Regions from separate parts of the Pectobacterium aroidearum genome, predicted to be linked through region 2. Evidence: predicted binding sites of a transcription regulator. Region 2 holds the regulator's gene; each other region holds the start of a gene.
The links. Region 2 encodes CRP, which controls carbon source genes, mostly activating them, when cyclic AMP is high. Its sites were predicted from a motif close to ATGTGANNNNNNTCACAT; they were not measured.
Positions count from the first base shown of each region.

Region 1: the regulator CRP is predicted to act here: its motif matches at 1,208-1,225, upstream of AB8809_RS12390 (arabinose ABC transporter substrate-binding protein).
Region 3: the regulator CRP is predicted to act here: its motif matches at 1,748-1,765, upstream of rbsD (D-ribose pyranase).
Region 4: the regulator CRP is predicted to act here: its motif matches at 1,039-1,056, upstream of AB8809_RS01500 (GntP family permease).

Region 1 covers NZ_CP166097.1:2,694,174-2,697,327, reverse strand. Annotated here, with positions in the region: gene AB8809_RS12395 (ribulokinase) at 1-1,021, opposite strand, end outside; gene AB8809_RS12390 (arabinose ABC transporter substrate-binding protein) at 1,394-2,377, shown strand; gene araG (L-arabinose ABC transporter ATP-binding protein AraG) at 2,488-3,154, shown strand, end outside.
Region 2 covers NZ_CP166097.1:457,438-460,591, forward strand. Annotated here, with positions in the region: gene AB8809_RS01945 (aspartate aminotransferase family protein) at 13-1,239, shown strand; gene crp (cAMP-activated global transcriptional regulator CRP) at 1,432-2,064, opposite strand; gene AB8809_RS01955 (OsmC family protein) at 2,438-2,845, shown strand; gene AB8809_RS01960 (phosphoribulokinase) at 2,947-3,154, opposite strand, start outside.
Region 3 covers NZ_CP166097.1:5,214,010-5,217,163, reverse strand. Annotated here, with positions in the region: gene qseC (quorum sensing histidine kinase QseC) at 1-202, opposite strand, end outside; gene qseB (quorum sensing response regulator transcription factor QseB) at 199-861, opposite strand; gene AB8809_RS23500 (YgiW/YdeI family stress tolerance OB fold protein) at 1,121-1,516, shown strand; gene rbsD (D-ribose pyranase) at 1,846-2,265, shown strand; gene rbsA (ribose ABC transporter ATP-binding protein RbsA) at 2,273-3,154, shown strand, end outside.
Region 4 covers NZ_CP166097.1:342,461-345,614, forward strand. Annotated here, with positions in the region: gene gntR (gluconate operon transcriptional repressor GntR) at 1-421, shown strand, start outside; gene AB8809_RS01495 (gluconokinase) at 431-943, opposite strand; gene AB8809_RS01500 (GntP family permease) at 1,102-2,478, shown strand; gene AB8809_RS01505 (YhgN family NAAT transporter) at 2,854-3,154, opposite strand, start outside.

The sequences.
Region 1 (3,154 bases), 2.2 Mb from region 2:
AGGCGGACTGTCCTGCTTCGAGACCGATATAGCCGGGGATGACGCTGCCGTCGACCTGCCCGCAGATACCGGCGATGGTGCGATCGGCTATGCGTGCGTCGTCGGCAATCAGAATGTCGCAGGTAGACGTACCAATCACTTTAACCAGCGTATACGGCTGTGCGCCTGCACCAACGGTACCGACGTGGCAGTCAAATGCACCGCCTGCCAGAATAACCGTCTCGGGAATGCCGAGCCGCTGCGCCCATTCGGCGGTAATCGTGCCCACCGGCTGTTCGGCGGTCCAGGTATCGGTAAACAGCGGGTACTGTAATGTCTCGGTCAGGCAGGGATCGAGTGCGTGTAGGAAGTCTTTTGGCGGCAGTCCACCCCAGCTAGGGTGCCAGAGTGATTTATGTCCGGCACTGCATCGACCACGGCGGATATCGGCAGGCGCCTGCGTACCGGAAAGCAGGGCGGGCACCCAGTCGCACAGTTCTATCCAGGAGACCGCAGCCTGACGCACGGCGGCATCTTCACGCGAGACATGCAGGATTTTGGCCCAGAACCATTCGGACGAATAAACGCCACCGATATAACGGGTGTAATCCGGAAATTGGCCGCTCCGGCACAGCGTATTAATCGCTTCCGCTTCTTCTATTGCCGTGTGGTCTTTCCACAGCACAAACATCGCATTGGGGTTGTCAGCAAATTCGGGGCGCAGCGCGAGGATCTGACCGTGTTCATCAATCGGTGCGGGGGTGGATCCGGTCGAATCCACGCCGATGCCGATGATGTGTTGTCGCTGTTCGTTCGTCAGGCGGGAAACTACCACCTTAATCGCCTGTTCCAGCGATTCGATATAGTCCAGTGGATGGTGTCGGAACTGGTTGTTGGCAGGCTGACAATATTTACCCTCGCGCCAGCGGGGGTAGTAGACCACTTCTGTTTCCAGCTCTTGCCCGCTTTGGCAGTCAACGGCTAAGGCGCGTACCGAATCACTGCCGAAGTCGAGGCCAATCGTAATAGCGCCCGCACTCATGCTTTGCTCCTCATTAATCCCAGATCGTTGGTGTTTACGATAGGCAGGGAGACGAAGAGGCGGTTAGGAGCGGTTAGCTGGAAGTATGTATTTTTCTGTCGCCAGCAGCCATTTTGTGAAGCCCGTCAAAGGTTAATGATTGGTTAAAATCGCTAAATGTATGTACAAACCTGCCATTGTTCCGGGATGTGATAAAGCTCTATATTCGGACCGAAAATAACGACTAAAACATAAAGCGTCTGAATGCTACTGAGTAAAGGATTGCGCTAAGTCTGTGTTTTTCCTTTATCCAGACCGGAAATACCTTACCCACAACGTGAACGCGTTTCGGCGTTGCTGGCGAACGAAAAGATAATTACACCGGAGAACATCATGCATAAATTCACTAAGGCGCTGGCAGCAATCGGGTTGGCTGCGGTTATGTCACAATCAGCTATGGCAGAGAACTTAAAGCTGGGATTTCTGGTTAAACAACCGGAAGAACCCTGGTTCCAGACCGAATGGAAATTCGCGGATAAAGCAGGAAAAGATCTCGGTTTTGACGTGATAAAAATTGCGGTTCCCGATGGGGAAAAGACCCTGAACGCGATTGACAGCCTAGCGGCCAGTGGAGCAAAAGGTTTCGTTATCTGTACGCCCGATCCGAAATTAGGGCCTGCCATTATGGCGAAAGCGCGCAGCTACGATCTGAAAGTGATCGCGGTTGACGATCAGTTTGTGAATGCCAAAGGCCAGCCGATGGATACCGTGCCGCTGGTGATGATGGCCGCTACCAAGATCGGTGAGCGTCAGGGGCAGGAACTGTATAAAGAAATGAACAAACGCGGCTGGAAAGTGGACGAAACGGCCGTGATGGCGATTACCGCGAACGAACTGGACACCGCGCGCCGCCGTACCTCGGGTTCTATGGATGCGCTGAAGGCCGCGGGCTTCCCGGAAAAACAGATCTATCAGGTGCCGACCAAATCTAACGATATCCCCGGTGCGTTTGATGCCGCTAACTCCATGCTGGTGCAGCACCCCGGTGTGAAAAACTGGCTGATTATCGGTATGAACGACAATACCGTGCTGGGCGGCGTGCGTGCGACGGAAGGTCAGGGCTTTAAAGCGGAAAACGTGATTGGTATCGGTATCAACGGCGTGGATGCGGTCAGCGAGCTGTCCAAAGGTCAGGCGACAGGCTTCTTTGGTTCACTGCTGCCAAGCCCAGATATTCACGGCTACAAGAGTATCCAGATGCTGAATGACTGGGTCACCAAAGGCGTAGAGCCCGAGAAATTTACCGAAGTGACCGATGTAGTGCTGATCACTCGTGACAACTTTAAGGTCGAACTGGAGAAAAAAGGCCTGATGTAATCACGCCTGATTTCGTAAAGACGCGGATAACGCCGATCGGCATACGCTGGTCGACGTTATCCTGATCGAAGTTATCCGCGCTCTACCTGCATCGTTATGAGGAAACAGACATGACAGCACAGTCACCCTATTTGTCGTTTCATGGGATTGGCAAAGAATTTCCCGGTGTTAAGGCACTTTCGGATATCAGTTTTGCCTGCCATGCCGGCCAGATCCATGCATTGATGGGGGAAAACGGGGCGGGCAAATCGACACTGTTAAAGATCCTGAGCGGCAACTATTCTCCGTCAGCGGGTGAAATCCATATTCAGGGCAAACCCGTGCAGTTTACTAACACGATGGATGCCCTGAATGCGGGTGTTGCCATCATTTATCAGGAACTGCACCTGGTGCCGGAAATGACGGTCGCCGAGAACATCTATCTGGGGCAACTGCCACATAAATACGGCATGGTGAATTATTCGCTGCTGCGCTATGAAGCCAAGCTCCAGTTACAGCATCTGGGATTGGATATCGATCCTGATACCCCGCTGAAATACCTGTCTATCGGGCAATGGCAGATGGTGGAAATCGCCAAGGCGCTGGCCCGTAACGCCAAAATTATTGCTTTTGATGAACCGACCAGTTCGCTGTCTGCCCGTGAGATCGAGCAGCTGTTCCGCGTGATTACGGAATTGCGCAGCGAAGGCCGGGTCATTTTGTACGTTTCGCACCGGATGGAAGAAATTTTTGCGCTGAGCGATGCCATTACCGTGTTTAAAGATGGCCGCTATGTGC
Region 2 (3,154 bases):
GTGAGGCAGCAAATGGCAGCAGAGCAGAAAGCAGTGACACGGGATACTCACGATAAAGTGATTTTGCCGGTTTATGCACCCGCGAAGTTTGTACCAGTGAAAGGTAAAGGGAGTCGCGTCTGGGATCAGGACGGCCGTGAGTATATCGATTTCTCCGGTGGCATTGCGGTTACGGCACTGGGTCACTGCCATCCAGCACTGGTTAATGCGTTGCAGCAGCAGGGCGAAAAGCTGTGGCACACCAGCAATATTTTCACCAACGAACCTGCGCTACGCCTCGCCAGCAAATTGATTGATGCCACTTTTGCCGATCGCGTGTTCTTTGTTAACTCCGGTGCGGAGGCTAACGAAGCCGCATTTAAGCTGGCGCGCCACTATGCGGTTAAACGTCACAGCCCGTATAAAACCAAGATCATCGCCTTCTACAATGCATTTCATGGCCGTACGCTGTTTACCGTTTCGGTTGGCGGACAGCCTAAATATGCCGATGGTTTCGGACCTAAGCCTGCGGATATTGTCCATGTTCCTTTCAACGATCTGGCTGCGGTTAAAGCGGTGATGGACGATCACACCTGCGCAGTCGTACTGGAGCCGATTCAGGGTGAGGGCGGTATTACGCCTGCTACGCCTGAGTTCTTGCAAGGCGTTCGCGATCTGTGCGATCAGCACAAGGCGCTGCTGGTATTTGATGAAGTGCAGAGTGGGATGGGGCGTACCGGTAAACTATTCAGCTACATGCACTACGGCATTACGCCGGATATTCTCACCACCGCTAAAGCGTTGGGCGGTGGATTCCCGATTAGCGCGATGCTGACGACGGAAGAAATCGCTTCTGTGATGACGGTTGGGGTACACGGCACCACTTATGGTGGCAACCCGCTGGCCTGTGCGGTGGCTGAAGCCGCGCTGGATATCATTAACACGCCGGAAGTGCTGTCAGGCGTGGCGGATCGGCACGATCGCTTTGTCAGTGAACTTGAGAAAATCAATCAGCAGTATGGCGTATTCGAGCAGATTCGCGGTATGGGGCTCCTGCTGGGGGCGGAATTGAAACTGCAGTGGCATGGTCGCGCGGGCGAGTTTCTGGCGGCGGCAACGGCTCAGGGCCTGATGGTACTGATGGCAGGGCCGAACGTTATCCGCTTTGTGCCGTCTTTGATCATTGATGAAGATGACATTGTGCAGGGGATGGCGAAGTTCTCTAACGCTGTTGCACAGGTCGTTAACGCAGCAAACTGAGTTATGCTCTCAACGTCGCTTGCGACGGCCCTTAGGGTGGCGAGCAGGAAGCTCGCCATAAAAAAACGTAGGGAACGTTTTTCAACGTCGCTTGCGACGGCCCGTAGGGTGGCGAGCAGGAAGCTCGCCATAAAAAAAAGCGTGAGGCCGAGGCTTCACGCTTTTTTGTTGGTAGGGTACAGCGACAGGGATTTAGCGAGTGCCGTAAACGACAATCGTTTTACCGTGCGCAGAGATCAGGTTCTGGTCTTCTAACATTTTCAGAATGCGACCCACGGTTTCGCGCGAGCAGCCAACGATTTGCCCAATTTCCTGACGGGTAATTTTTATTTGCATGCCATCTGGATGCGTCATGGCATCAGGTTGTTTGGCCAGGTTGAGTAGGGTTTGGGCAATACGGCCGGTCACATCAAGGAAGGCGAGGTTGCCGACTTTCTCTGAAGTAACCTGGAGTCTGCTGGCCATTTGCGCAGACAGACGCATGAGAATATCAGGGTTAACCTGGATGAGCTGGCGGAATTTTTTATAGGAAATTTCAGCCACTTCACAGGCGGTTTTTGCCCGCACCCAAGCGCTGCGCTCCTGACCTTCTTCAAACAGGCCGAGCTCGCCGATAAAATCGCCCTGATTGAGGTAGGAAAGAATCATTTCCTTGCCTTCTTCATCTTTGATTAGCACTGCGACAGAGCCTTTCACGATGTAGTAAAGCGTTTCTGCTTTTTCACCTTGGTGAATAAGCGTGCTCTTCGATGGATACTTGTGGATATGACAATGGGAAAGGAACCATTCGAGAGTTGGGTCTGTCTGCGGTTTGCCGAGAACCATTCGCTATCATCCTCTGTTGTAATTCACTGCGCAAATTACAGGGGTCAGAGTTCCCTGTACGGCGTGTTTAACTGCTAAAAAATAAAATTCAGTCTAGGCAGAATGACGTCAGGGAATATACTGGAACCACTGTACCCTTGATTTTCCGGTTGCTGCCTTGCTGCAACGTAAACGTGGCTGGGTATATCTGGCTACGTCATCATCTTCTTCGTTTCTGGCTTTGTCCAGAAAAGGTCTATTCTATTTTCGTTTTAACACAGCTTTAAGGACGTGTCTTGTGTTGTCTCGCTTCAGCATGACAAAGCTCTGATTAACGCTGGTTTTTGTACAGTAACGGTATAAATTTTCAAAAAATTTTTAGTGGAGAGGCACCATGCAGGCACGGGTAAAATGGGTTGAAGGCTTAACGTTTTTGGGCGAATCCGCATCAGGGCACCAGATATTGATGGACGGCAATTCCGGCGATAAAGCGCCCAGTCCGATGGAAATGGTGTTGATGTCTGTGGGGGGATGCAGCGCGATTGATGTGGTGTCGATTCTGCAAAAAGGCCGTAACGATGTGGCAGATTGTGAAGTGAAATTGACGTCAGAGCGCCGTTCGGAAGCGCCGCGTTTATTTACCCATATCAATCTGCATTTTATCGTCACGGGGAAAGGGTTGACCGACAAAGCCGTCGAGCGCGCGGTCGCTCTGTCTGCGGAAAAATACTGCTCTGTCGCATTGATGCTGGGCAAAGCCGTTGAGGTAACGCACAGCCACGAAATTAGAGTGCTGGAATAATCCCTTTCTCTGGGCACTCATTCTGGTCACTTAAGCCTGTTATTAGGGGAAACACTGGGGGAGGTTCCCGTAGGGAGGCCTCACCCTGTGTATCTCGATGCTTATTCGATGGTTTTCCCTTCCATTAACCGCTGCACCAGCGGTGCCATGATGAGCTCCATTGCCAGCCCCATTTTCCCGCCGGGAACGACCAACGTGTTGATATGGGAGATAAACGAGCCCTGCAACATGGCGAGCAGATAGGGATAATCAATGTTATCCAACCCCTGAAAGTGAATCACGACGAAGCTTTCATCCAACGAGGGAATC
Region 3 (3,154 bases), 520 kb from region 2:
GCAGGGACACTGGCTGGATTCGCAATTCATCAGGATTCATGGTGGCCAGACGTTTGGCGAACAGCATTTGCTGGGTATCAAATAGCTCATTGATATTATGGCGTGTTTGATACCACGAAAGCAGACTGGCTACGCCCCAGCAGATCAAGGTCAGCAGCGTAAAACCGGTAATCAGGCGTAGGCGCAGGCTGAGTCGGTTCATGGTGCGTCTCCCAGAATATAGCCAACGCCATGCACGGTGCGGATAAACCCGCTGCCCAGCTTTTTGCGCAGATGGTGGATGTGTACTTCTACCGCATTGCTGGAGACATCATCGTCCCAGCCGTAGAGCTTTTCTTCCAACTGTGCGCGCGTGAGCACGCGGTTCGGGTTGAGCAAAAACAGCTCCAGCAATGCCAGTTCGCGGGATTTTAGTATCAACGGTTCATTGTTTAGCGTGACGCTTCGTGAGCCCGGCTCAAGGGAAACCGTACCGTGCGTTAATGCCGGTTGAAGCTGGCCGTGACGACGGCGAATCAGCGCCTGCAGACGAGCGGCAACCTCCGTTAGTGCAAAGGGCTTACATAAATAATCATCGGCGCCTTGGTGCAGACCTTCAACACGCTGTTCCAGCGCATCTCGGGCGGTCAGAATCAGCACCGGTTCGTCATGCCCATCCTGACGCCACTGGCGCAGGATATCCATCCCATCCATGCCCGGCAGGCTAAGATCGAGCACCACCGCATCATAGGGGGCTGCCTTCAAGGCAGCGGCACCTGCTTTACCTTCCGTAAACCAGTCAATATTAAAACCCAGTTTGTTAAGCCCTGCTTTCAGGCCGTCGCCAATCAGGCGATCGTCTTCAATTAACAATATTCTCATTGCTGCCTCGCAAGGAATGTGTCGCTGTCGCGTTTGCGCCTTTTCCGGTTTTATACGAAATCGGGGGGCGACGTGTACAGGACAAATCGCTGAAAGCGGGCGATTTCGGCAATATAAAAAAATAAAAATGCAGAGGCTGATTCCTTAAGATTCTGTTAAGAACGGTTTGTTTTAATCCTTCCCGAAGACCGATTACTCCCGCAGGTTGACTGCGAAACAGTTGACTGTGAAACGACAGGCAAAATAAGGAAGGTAAAATATGAAAAAAGCAGCTGCGTTACTCGCCATTACCGCTCTGGTTTCTGCTCCGGTATTTGCTGCGCAAAGCGGCGGTGGTTTCGTCAATCCTGAAACGCCAGCGGTTGGTACACATAAAGGGGGATTTGTTGATCCCCAAAATTCCCTCACCACGGTAGATAAGGCTAAAGATCTGCGTGACGATAGTTGGGTTACGCTGAGCGGCAATATTGAAAAACGGATCGGTGATGAGAACTATCTGTTCCGCGATGCGACGGGCACGATGGAAGTCGAGATTGATCACAAGCGCTGGAATGGCCAGATGATTTCACCCACCGATAAAGTGGAAATTCAGGGTGAACTGGATAAAGACTTCAATTCCGTCGAACTGGATGTGAAGCAGATTCGTAAACTCTAAATCGTTATCCTCTATTCCCTATTGGCGGGCCAGTGCCCGCCATTTCTCTATTTATCAGTCAGCTATACCCGTCATACTTCAAGTTGCATGTGCGTTGGCTGCGTTCACTCACCCGAATCACTTACCTGTGTAAGCTCATCGGGATTCCTTCCCTTGCCGCCTTCCTGAAACTCGAATTATTTAGGGCATATAACGGCCTCTTGTTCTCTTTGTTTTTTTGTTAGCGAAACGTTTCGATAACGATCACATTTTTTTTATCTCTTCGTTGCCTTTCTCTCTTCTTTTTCTAGAATGTTATTAGCGAAACGTTTCGCTGGTGGGGTGAGAAGATGAAAAAAGCAGCATTATTGAATTCAGATATTTCTTCCGTGGTTTCTCGACTGGGGCATACCGATAGCCTGGTTATTGGTGATGCGGGTTTGCCAATTCCTGAAACGACGACGCGTATCGATCTGGCTTTGACGCATAACGTGCCGACGTTTTTGCAGGTGGTGAGTGCTGTCACCAGTGAAATGCAGGTCGAGGCCGCTATTCTGGCGGAAGAGATTATTGAAAAAAACCCCGCAGTCCATGACGCATTACTCGATCAATTGAAGCAACTTGAACAACACCAGGGAAACTCAATTGCATTGCACTATGTCAGCCATGAAGAATTTAAAACCCAAAGCGGCAAAAGCCGGGCCATCATTCGCAGCGGAGAGTGCTCTCCGTATGCCAATGTCATCCTTTGTGCTGGCGTAACGTTCTGAGGCATCCATGCAACCTTTACTGCAACTGCAAGGCATCACGAAATCTTTTCCCGGCGTTAAGGCGCTGTCCGGTGCGGCGCTCAACGTCTATCCGGGAAAAGTGATGGCGCTGGTGGGCGAGAACGGTGCGGGCAAGTCCACCATGATGAAAGTCCTGACCGGGATCTACCGTAAAGATGCCGGCAGCATCCATTTTCTGGGGCAGGAGGTGGATTTCAACGGGCCGAAAGCGTCTCAGGAAGCTGGTATCGGTATTATCCATCAGGAACTTAACCTGATTCCCCAGCTTACGATTGCCGAGAATATTTTTCTCGGGCGTGAGTTTACCAACCGTTTTGGCCGCCTCGACTGGAATAAGATGTATGCGGAAGCCGACAAGCTGCTGAAGCGCCTTAATCTGCGCTACGACAGCCGCCGTATGGTCGGGGATTTATCGATTGGCGATCAGCAAATGGTGGAAATTGCCAAGGTGCTGAGCTTTGAGTCGAAAGTCATCATCATGGATGAACCTACCGATGCTCTGACGGATACCGAAACCGCTTCGCTATTCAGCGTGATCAAAGAGCTGCAATCTCAAGGATGCGGCATTGTCTATATTTCCCACCGCCTGAAAGAAATCTTTGAAATCTGCGATGACATTACCGTTTTCCGCGATGGTCAGTTTATCGGCGAACGCCCAGTCAGTGACCTACAGGAAGATACGCTGATTGAAATGATGGTGGGCCGCAAGCTGGAAGATCAGTACCCACGTTCGAGTAAAGCGCCAGGAGAGGTTCGCCTTAAGGTGCAAAACCTGTCCGGGCCGGGCGTCGACAGCGTCAGCTTTACAGTGCGGAAAGGCGAAATCCTGGGCGTCGCTGGGCTGATGGGCGCGGGTCGTACCGAACTG
Region 4 (3,154 bases), 110 kb from region 2:
GCGTACGATTATGCGCTGCCGGGGCTACGAGCAGGCGATGTGGGAAAGCGATCTCAAAAGTTACTGCGTGATGAGCGAGCGGGCGTCTTCCTATTCGCTCGGTGGTGAGCTGCTGCGGCAGACACAGACGGAATACCCGCAGGTCGATAGCGTATTTTGTACCAACGACGACTTAGCCGTCGGCGCGATGTTTGAATGCCAGCGCCAGGGATTGCGCGTGCCGGAAGATATCGGTGTAGCGGGTTTCCACGGGCACGATATTGGTCAGGCGATGGTGCCTAAGCTGGCGAGCGTACTGACACCGCGTGAGCACATGGGGCGTGTCGGCACCGAGCGTTTACTGGCTCGTCTGCGGGGCGAGCCAGTTGCTCAGGGCATGGTCGATGTCGGTTTTACCGTGCTGGACGGTGAAAGCCTTTAAACCGCTGCGTTAGCCTGCTGCACGCAGTGCCTCAACGCAGCGCTGTACGACTTCTTCCCGTGTGCCGTCAATATCGACCTTCAGGACATCCGGTTCATCGCTGCCCGGTTCTTCCAGCGCATCGAACTGACTTTTCAGCAGATCCGTTGGCATGAAGTGGCCTGCTCTGGCTTTGTGACGCTCGAGCACTAGCTCAAAGCTGCCTTTCAAATAGATAAACACCATCTTTTCGTTCCCTTCGCGCAGGCGGTCGCGGTAACGCTTTTTCAGCGCGGAACAGACGATGATGCCGGTCTCGTTTTTGTGTGCCAGGCTGTAAGCGACATCGCTAAGCCGCTCCAGCCACGGTGCACGGTCGTCATCGTTCAGTGGCGTGCCGCTGGCCATTTTCTGGATATTCGCGCGCGGATGCAGATCGTCGCCATCAATAAATTTTGCCTGAATGGCGCGGCCAAGTTCAGCGCCAACTGAGGATTTTCCACTGCCTGATACGCCCATCAGAATAATGCTTCGACCTGACATAATTTGATCTCTATCTCAAACTGTAAATTAAATGATACTTAATGGTTCCAGACTTTAACATGTTACCCGTATCATGTTACCGGTATCAAATGATGATGTGATACACCTCACAAACAATCAGCCAATTCTGGCCCGGTGTCTAAGAGAGATGATTAACGATGACAGAAATAACATCCGCCTATAGCGCCAGTGTGCTATTAACCATCGCCGCAGGCGCAGTCGCACTGTTACTGGTGTTGATTATGCGCTTTAAAGTGCATGCTTTTCTGGCTTTGACACTGGTAAGTTTGGTCACTGCTCTGGTGACGAAAACTCCATACGAGAAGATTGTCCCCACGTTGCTCAGTGGCTTCGGTAGTACGCTGGCTTCTGTTGCTCTGCTGGTTGGTTTGGGAGCAATGATTGGCCGTTTGCTGGAAGTCACCGGTGGCGCGAAGGTGTTGGCTGATACGCTGATCAACAAGTTCGGTGAACAGCGAGCACCCTTTGCGCTCGGTATTGCTTCACTGCTCTTTGGCTTCCCGATCTTCTTTGATGCGGGTTTGGTTGTCATGCTGCCGATTATTTTCAGCGTAGCAAAACGCTTTGGTGGTTCGACATTAAAATATGCCTTCCCCGCTGCGGGTGCTTTTGCTGCTATGCACGCGTTAGTGCCGCCACATCCCGGTCCGGTTGCGGCCAGTGAATTGCTGGGTGCCAATATTGGCCTGTTAGTGATTATCGGTGGCCTTATTGCGTTACCCACCTGGTATTTCGGCGGTTATCTCTATGGGTTATACGCAGGTAAAAAATTCGATATCAAGCTGCCTTCGAGCTTCTTGTCTGCGGTTGAAACGGATACGAGCGTTAAACCACCGCGTTTTTCCGTGGTGCTGAGTATCCTGCTGCTGCCACTGGTGCTGATTTTTCTCGATACCGGACTCAATACGTTAACGGTAATGGGTATTGTCAGCGGTGATAGTGGACTGGTGCAGTTCCTGCGTATGTTAGGAAAAACGCCGGTTGCATTATTGATCACGGTGTTTTTTGCGCTGATAGTCTTTAGTGGTGATAAGAGCCGCTCACACCTTGAAAAAATCTGTGATGGGGCGCTAGGGCCGATTTGTTCGATTATCCTGGTAACTGGCGCGGGCGGCATGTTCGGTGGCGTGCTACGTGCCAGCGGGATTGGTAATGCTTTGGCTGGCGCACTGGCTGATACGGGGATGCCAGTGATTGTTGCTGCATTTGTCGTGTCTGCGGCACTGCGTGTGGCGCAGGGGTCGGCGACGGTGGCGCTGACGACGACGGCGGCGCTGATGGCACCCACCGTGGCGGCGACCACAGGCTTAAGTCAGTTTGACCTGTGCTTTATTGTGGTAGCAATTGCGGGTGGTGCGACCGTTCTGTCGCATGTGAACGATTCTGGCTTCTGGCTGGTGAGTCGTTTCCTTGAGATGGATGAGAAAACGACCCTGAAAACCTGGACGGTAATGGAAACGTTGCTCGGGACTATCGCGTTCCTGATTGCGGTAATAGGCAGTATTTTGCTCTGATATGTTTAGCCCCCTCCTTGCAGAGGGGGCTTTTAGTCACATTTTTATGCCGACTAAGAAACGGTTTCGTGCGCGATAATGTCGTTATTTTCATGCTACTTCATAGCACGCGCCCGACATGGGGCGGCTCAAACGCCGCTCGCCCCATGCCCCCTGGCTTCTGGCTAAATTATGCCGCTACGCGGTGCCATCGGCGTTCATGACCACTTTTCGAGCCGACTGTGACGCGCTCCCGGCGCGGCACAGCCTTTCGCGGCGTCCATGCCGCTCACTCGGTGGTCATGTCCACCGCTGCATAATTTTTACGCCGGATAACGTCGACCCCCATAATAATTTGCGCATTTATGTATGAGACACTGAGGGGTAGCGATGCGGCTATAACTTCATATAAGCGCGCACGCCGTCGAGGAACATCTGCGTCGACAGCATTACCAGAATCAATCCCATCAATTTCTCCAGCGCGCTCACGCCTTTTTCACCCAGCAAACGCAAGAACACATCCGACATCAGCAGGATGATGAAGGAGATACTCCAGGCGATAAACAGCGCCAGCGTCAGATGAGGAAGCTGATTAGGATACTGGTGGGACAGCAGCATCAGTGCCGCAAGGATCGACGGTCCCGCCACCAGTGGAATCGCCATTGGCACCAGAAACGGTTCTTCACCGGCTGGCAGA